2 regions of the Bradyrhizobium vignae genome follow, and region 1 is predicted to be linked to the other one. Evidence: riboswitches for the same ligand, from Rfam matches in the RefSeq annotation. Region 1 holds a riboswitch; the other holds the start of a gene.
The links. Region 1 has a riboswitch for cobalamin ahead of BRAD3257_RS40105 (TonB-dependent receptor). Riboswitches for the same ligand answer to the same signal wherever they lie in the genome.

Region 1 (3,407 bases):
GAGGCCAGTCAGCCCGATTTGCTGATCTTCGGCGAGATGGGCATCGGCAACACCACGACGTCAGCGGCGATCGCGGCGAGCCTGCTCGGCGTGAGCGCCGAGGAGATCGCGGGCAGCGGCACCGGCGTCGATGCATTGGGCCGCGCGCACAAGGCGCGGGTGATCGATGCGGCGATTGCACGCCACGGCGTTGCCGGAGCCTCGGCCGAGAAGATCCTGTGCGCCGTCGGCGGCCTCGAGATCGCGGCGATCTCAGGTGCAATCATTGCGGCCGCGCAGAGCCGCATCCCTGTGCTGATCGACGGCTTCATCGTGTCGGTCGCGGCCCTGGCAGCAGTGCGGCTCAATCCGTCGTGCCAGCCTTACCTGTTGCCCTCGCATCAATCGGCAGAGCAGGGGCATCGCCTCGTGCTTCGAGCCCTGGACGTGCAGCCGCTGATCAGCCTCGATCTCAGGCTTGGCGAAGGATCGGGTGCGGCCATCGCGCTGCCGCTGGTCCGCTCGGCCTGTGCGCTTCACAACGGAATGGCGACGTTCGCACAGGCCAACGTACCGGATCGGCCTAGCTGATGCGCTGATTGACGGAAACGACGCGCCAGCCGTTCGCGAGCCGATCGATCCGGGTGAGCGACAGCGGATCGATCACGAAGCGCAAGGCGGCTTGCGGTGTCAGGTCCAGCGCGATGCAGAGCGCGGCGCGGATGGTGCCGGAATGTACGACCAGCGCTGCGGAGCCTGCGCCAATCCGCGACAGACCCAGCCGGACGCGCGCGACCTGATCGACAAAGCTTTCGCCGTTCGGCGGCCGTCCGCGCGCCGGATCGCGCCAGAACTGCGGATAGGCATCGCCACCGGTCGCGGCGAGCTCGTCATGCCGATGGCCGGTCCAGTCACCGAAATCCTGCTCGCGGAATTCGCTGACCAACTCCGGTGCGAGCCCCAGTGCGCGCGCCGTCTCGACCGTGCGCCGCGACGGGCTGGCATAGCTGGTGGCGTCCGGCGGCAAGCGCTGCCGCAGAGCCGCCAATGCCGCGTGATCGCCGAGATCGGCCCGCGCATCGTCTGCATGGATCGCTCCGGCCGCGCCCTCGACGGCCGCATGCCGTATCAACCAGAGGAGGGTCTCGCCTTCCATGCTTATCTCCAAGGAAGTTGGTCGCTGTGGCCACAACGCCGCAACTGCCACATTGACTCTGTCCTGGTGGTAATCCTAGATGCTCGTGACGGTTTTCCCGAGAGGGAATGAAAAGGGAATGCGGTGCGGGGCGTTGTCCCCAATACCGTGGCTGCCCCCGCAACTGTGAGCGGATAATCCTTCGTCACGAGCCACTGGGTCCTCGGTCCCGGGAAGGCGACGAAGCGGTCATGACCCGCGAGCCAGGAGACCTGCCGTCAGCCGTGGTCACACGCGAAGATGTCGGTCGGGGAGTACAGACATTCGGCTTCATCGGACGGCTCAAGGCCAAGGGTGAGACCTCGTTCGCTGTGACGTGCCACTGACGTCATACCGAGGTCCTATACCGTGTCTTCCATCCGTAACGTACGACCGCGCCGCTTCCCGCTTGCCTCCGTCGCATTCACATTACTTGCCGTTGTTGATCTGCCGGCCGCACTGGCGCAGCAAGCCCGGGAGCCGCTGCCGCCCGTCGAGGTATCGCCCGCCCAACCGCGCAAGCCGGCTGCCCGGGACGCACCGGGCGCGCGTCGCGCGGCAGCGCGCAGGGCGGCGGCTGTATCCGCAGCACCAAAACCCGCCACGCCGGATGCGACGGCGCAAACGCCGCTCAACAGCAATGCCGTTGCCGAAAGTGCGTCACGGCTCGGCCTGACGGTGCGGCAGACGCCCGCGACGGTCGAGGTGATCTCCGCCGAGACCATGCGCGAGCAGGGTTATCGAACAGTGTCCGAGGTGGCGCAGGGCGCCGTCGGCGTCACCTCCGGCGACAATCCTGCTGAACCTTCTGCCTTCTCGATGCGCGGCTTCACCAACAGCCAGATCAACACGCTCTACAACGGCATCAAGATCGGTCCGCAGAACATGACCTCGCGGATCGTCGACACCGCCAATCTGGAGGCCGTGGAATTCCTGAAAGGTCCGGCCTCGCTGATCTCGGGCGAGGGCGCCGCGGGCGGCGCGATCAACTTCGTCACCAAGCAGCCGCATACCGGAGCGATCCGCAACGAGGCGGATTTCTCCTGGGACTCGCTGAATTCGTTCCGTGCGCATTATGGTTCCGGCGGCAGCACGAACGTGCAGGGGCTCGACTATCGCTTCGACATCAGCCGTTCCGCGCTCAACGGCTTCGCCGACGACACAAACGTCAAGACGCTCAGTGCGTCCGGCCAGCTCAATTACCGTGTCTCCGACAGTCTCAAGATCTGGGGCGCGGTCGAGTACCGCGAGGATCGCTCCAAAGCCTATTGGGGCGCGCCGCTGGTGCCGGTCGCGTTCAGCGGTTCGCACGCGACGAGCGGGATCGTGTCCGGCAATTACATCTCGAACTACAACGGCACCAATCTCGGTGCGGTCACGATCGACGACCGCACCTTCAACACCAATTACAACGTCCTCGATAACCGCAACGTCGCCCAGGAAGTGTGGTTGCGCGGCGGCTTCGAGCTGAAGCTGGCGCCCGACCTGACGCTGAAGAGCCAGGCCTATGGTTACGGCGCAGAACGGACCTGGTTCAACAACGAAGTCGAGGCGTTCAACTCGACCACGAACCTCGTCGATCGCGAGCGCTTCTATGTCGCACACAGCCAGCGTCTGGTCGGCAACATTACCGACCTGATCTGGGACACCGATCTCGCGGGCTTCGACAACCGGCTGGTCACGACGCTCTCGTCGAGCTATCTCGATTTCGTAAGGCCGGGCGCGGCAAATTTTCCAGGCGATTCCGTTTCGCTGGTCGATCCCAACCGCGGCTTTTACGGTCTGCTCACGACGCAGCAGCAGACCGCGCGCATCGACAACGAGGCGCTGTCGTTCGAGGACCGGTTGAAGCTGACACGCAGTTTCGCGCTGATCGGCGGCCTGCGTGTCGAGCACATCGGGCTCGACCGCAACTGGACCGACAAGAACGGGTTAGAGAAGGCAGGCTTTCCCTTCACGAAAGACTGGGCGCCGGTCACCGGCCGCATCGGCTACACCTGGGAGGCCGTTCCCGGCCTGACCTTCTTCAGCCAGTACGCCACTGGCGCCGACATCGCGGCCAACAACATCTTCCTGCTCGGGCCGACCCAGCCGCTCGACCTGACCACCGCGCGCACCTACGAGACCGGCGTCAAGCACCTGTTCTGGGACAACCGGGCGGAATGGTCGTTCTCGGCCTACGACATCCTGCGCAAGAATGTCTATGCGGCGGCCGGCGGGCGGGCGCTCAATATCGCCGGGCGGCAGGAATCGA
Region 2 (3,407 bases), 1.5 Mb from region 1:
AGGTGCTCGCCGAAGTACTGCACCATGTCATTGCGCTCGAACTCGCCGTGCACCAGGACGTCAAGACCGATGTCCTCCTGCCAATGTACAGCGCGCGCAGTCTCCTCCTTGAGGAACCTGTCGTATTGCTCGTCGCTCATCGCGCCTCGCGCATGCGCCGCACGGGCATTCCGGACCTCTGTGGTTTGCGGAAACGATCCGATCGTCGTGGTAGGAAAAGGCGGTAGTCCGAAACGATTGCTTTGGATCTCGGCACGACGGGCAAATGGGCTCGCGCGGCGACGCATGGTCTGATCGATCGCTTTCATCCGCACAGCGACATTGGCATCACGGATTTTGGGCGAAGTCTGGCGGACAGTCGCGGCACATTCCGACTCGGCAAGAGCTGGCGCGACATTCTGGTCGCCTGCGAGTGCCCGCGCCAGGATCGCAAGCTCTCGCATCTTCTGGACCGCGAAAGCAAGCCAGCTCTTGACGTCAGAAGCGAGCCCCGTCTCGAGGCCAACATCGACCGGAACATGAAGCAGAGAGCAGGATGGGGCGATCTGTACACGATCTTTGCCGAGCTTCGCAATCACGGGTTCGAGCCGTTGGCGCAGCGAGGACAAATTCGACCGCCATACATTCCGGCCGTCGACGACACCGAGCGACATGACGAGATCACTTCGGCCGCCAGCGATGATCTGGTCCAACAACTGTGGCGCTCGAACCAGATCGAGATGCAGTCCGGCAACTGGCAAGCTCAAGGCGGTGTGCAGATTGTCGCCGAGGTCGCCGAAATAGCTGGCAACCATGATCTTGATGGCCGGCCCCTCCTTTGCGAGCCGGTCATAGGCATGCCGCAAAGATTTTCGCGTCCCCTCATCCAGATCAAGAACCAGGCAGGGCTCGTCGAACTGAACCCAATTAGCCCCACGTTGGGCCAATTCCTGCAGAACCTCGATATAGACTGGTATCAGCTTATCTAATAGCGAGAGTGGCTGGAACGCAGGATCGGGACTCTTGCCGAGCTTTAGGAATGTAACCGGCCCGATCAGGACAGGGCGGGTCTGAAAGCCGAGAGCCTTGGCTTCCTCATACTCCTCGATCGGCTTGCGAGAGCATAGCCTGAAAGTCTGTCTCGTGTGAAACTCGGGAACCATGTAGTGGTAGTTGGTGTCGAACCACTTGGTCATCTCCTGCGCGGGTGCGCCAACTCCGCACGGTTGATCACCGCAAGTCGCATCCTGGTCGTCGACTTGTGAACCACGGGCCATGGCGAAGTACGTCTTGAGCGAAACGAGTTCGGATTTCGAAGCGTAGATCTCCGGGATGGCGCCAACCATGACACTTGTGTCGAGCACCTGGTCATAGAGGGAGAAATCGTTCGATGGAATGACCGTGACGCCGATAGATTTCTGACGAGCCCAGTTCGCGGCACGCAGGCCAGCTGCGTCCTCGAGCAACTGCTGTTCGCTGCTTTTTCCGGCCCAGTAGCTTTCTAGAGCGAGTTTGAGCTCGCGCCTTGGACCGATGCGTGGCGTTCCGAGCGTGGCAACCGGAAGGGAGAGAAGAGACATAGCGTTAACCCCATGTTGGGGGCAAAGGCCATGGCGGACGCAGGCAGGGGAAGTCGCACGGTGCGACGGCTGCTTGGCGCACCACCGGGACACCCCGCCCGTGGACGAATATATTGTCGGGGCAGGTCTCCTGGCTCACGGGTCATTGCTGCTGTCCGGCCTTCCCGAAGCCGCGCAGGCTTCAGTGACATCGTTGGACAGCGGCTCGCCGCTCACAGTTGCGGGGGCAGCGCCGGCATCTTCACCGGCTTCCCTCTTAGCTCCGGATCAAGTGGGACCGGAGAACCTCGACGACTTGGGATATCGGCAAGACAAGTCTTCCGTCAACCTCTCAGATTATGTCTCAAGCTGGTGCTGCGACATCCGCTACGCGAAGGGCCGCGCATCCTTATCGTTGCCTCGATGGAGAAAGGCTCTCCAGTCAGCCATATTGTAATAACCGTCACAGCTGCCCCGGGCCCGCACGCCAGATGGTGGAAGGGACAAATGCGGCTTGCGCCGGCAGGCACCGCTGCCTGGAGCAGAACGCATTTGATGCCCCGGCTTCCCGCCGGTCTTCGAGCGCGTCCGCCATCCAGCCGCCCTATCGACCAGCTCGATCCGTGCTGAATAAGCCTAAGACACCTGGCAAAGCCAGCAACATACCTGACCAGCACGTTGATTTGCAGTACCAGCCAAACGCCAAATGCTCGGCGATCAAGATCGGCTTCGTCGTCGTTGGCCTTCTACCGCAAAGCGGACCGAACGGGAGGCTGCTCTCGAGCCGCACGTCGCGAAAGAAGCGGCAAACGCCGCTCTGGCCTCTTGGCCGCGAGCGCCCAGAGGATGGCAGAGATCGAAAGCCACATTCCGGCAACGAACGAAACGGTTCTATGGCGGCAAGCGTGCTCCCAATTGTCATCAGGAACTTGGTCGAGGCGTTCAGCTGCGCCGTCGAATATTCGGTGCGTGCAAGGACGCATAAGCCGCGTTGCGTAGCGTTGAAGGTAAACATCGAGACGTGCGCAAGTCGGAAAGCCGACAAAGAGGACAAAAAAGCGGTGCAAATTGCCGTCTATTACCTGGCACGAGGAATGCAAGTCTTCGGATATGCCCAGTCCTCCTGCTGGGCATATCCAGCACAGCAACTTGAAGCTGTCGCCGGGAGCGAAGTTAGCGGCGCGTGACATAGAGGGGAGCGCCCGCTCGCACGGGACACCATCGGTCTCCTCGTTGCGTCGCCGCTAACTTCTTGCGCTCGCGAATAGCAGGTTGAAGCTTGCCCGCTTGGAATGACGTGTGGATGAAACCAAATAGGCCGGCGGTTATGAGGAAAGTGTCTGGAAGACGCGCGCTATTGTTTTGTCTCGGCCGATCGTTGATCTGTATGGCCGCGCTGGCTGCGACAAGCAACAGTGTTCGCGCCATCGAGAGCCCCCATATCGAAAGATTCAAGTCAACGTGGCGAGCGCAAGACGGTGAGACAATAGAACAACTTATCTCCAACGTTTCGAAGGTGGCACTTTTTGTCCCTCGAATGTGGGGCGTCATTGAACTTGACCAAAACGACTATGTTTTCGTTATGTGGACCAGGCACCCGGATGATACATTAGACGAACAGAACGTTATCGCCTGGAGAATCGCGCTCGACGGCACGTTTCAACTTGCGTCGACCTATGCAAAGCCGATGGAGTTGGGTTGGCACGCCCTGGCGCTCTCGTTGATCGCTACTGAAGTCAAGGAGGATGAAAGGAACGCAAATCTTCGCTTTCTGCATGATCCGAGCAACTTCAACTTCGTGACGACCACGCAAGGCCGGCTCGGCGATCTTCTGCGGCAGGGCCGCTGCACTATTGTTGAGCCTGTTGG

Region 2: linked by a shared signal. The riboswitch ahead of metE (5-methyltetrahydropteroyltriglutamate--homocysteine S-methyltransferase) and the one ahead of BRAD3257_RS40105 (TonB-dependent receptor) in region 1 are both predicted to bind cobalamin.

The regions. Positions count from the first base shown of each region.
Region 1 covers NZ_LS398110.1:5,020,754-5,024,160, reverse strand. The annotation lists gene cobT (nicotinate-nucleotide--dimethylbenzimidazole phosphoribosyltransferase) at 1-570, shown strand, start outside; gene BRAD3257_RS24535 (histidine phosphatase family protein) at 563-1,135, opposite strand; cobalamin riboswitch at 1,208-1,408, shown strand; gene BRAD3257_RS40105 (TonB-dependent receptor) at 1,523-3,407, shown strand, end outside.
Region 2 covers NZ_LS398110.1:6,552,364-6,555,770, forward strand. The annotation lists gene metE (5-methyltetrahydropteroyltriglutamate--homocysteine S-methyltransferase) at 1-1,559, opposite strand, end outside; cobalamin riboswitch at 1,663-1,864, opposite strand; gene BRAD3257_RS39435 (hypothetical protein) at 2,162-2,725, shown strand; gene BRAD3257_RS31785 (nodulate formation efficiency C protein) at 2,926-3,407, shown strand, end outside.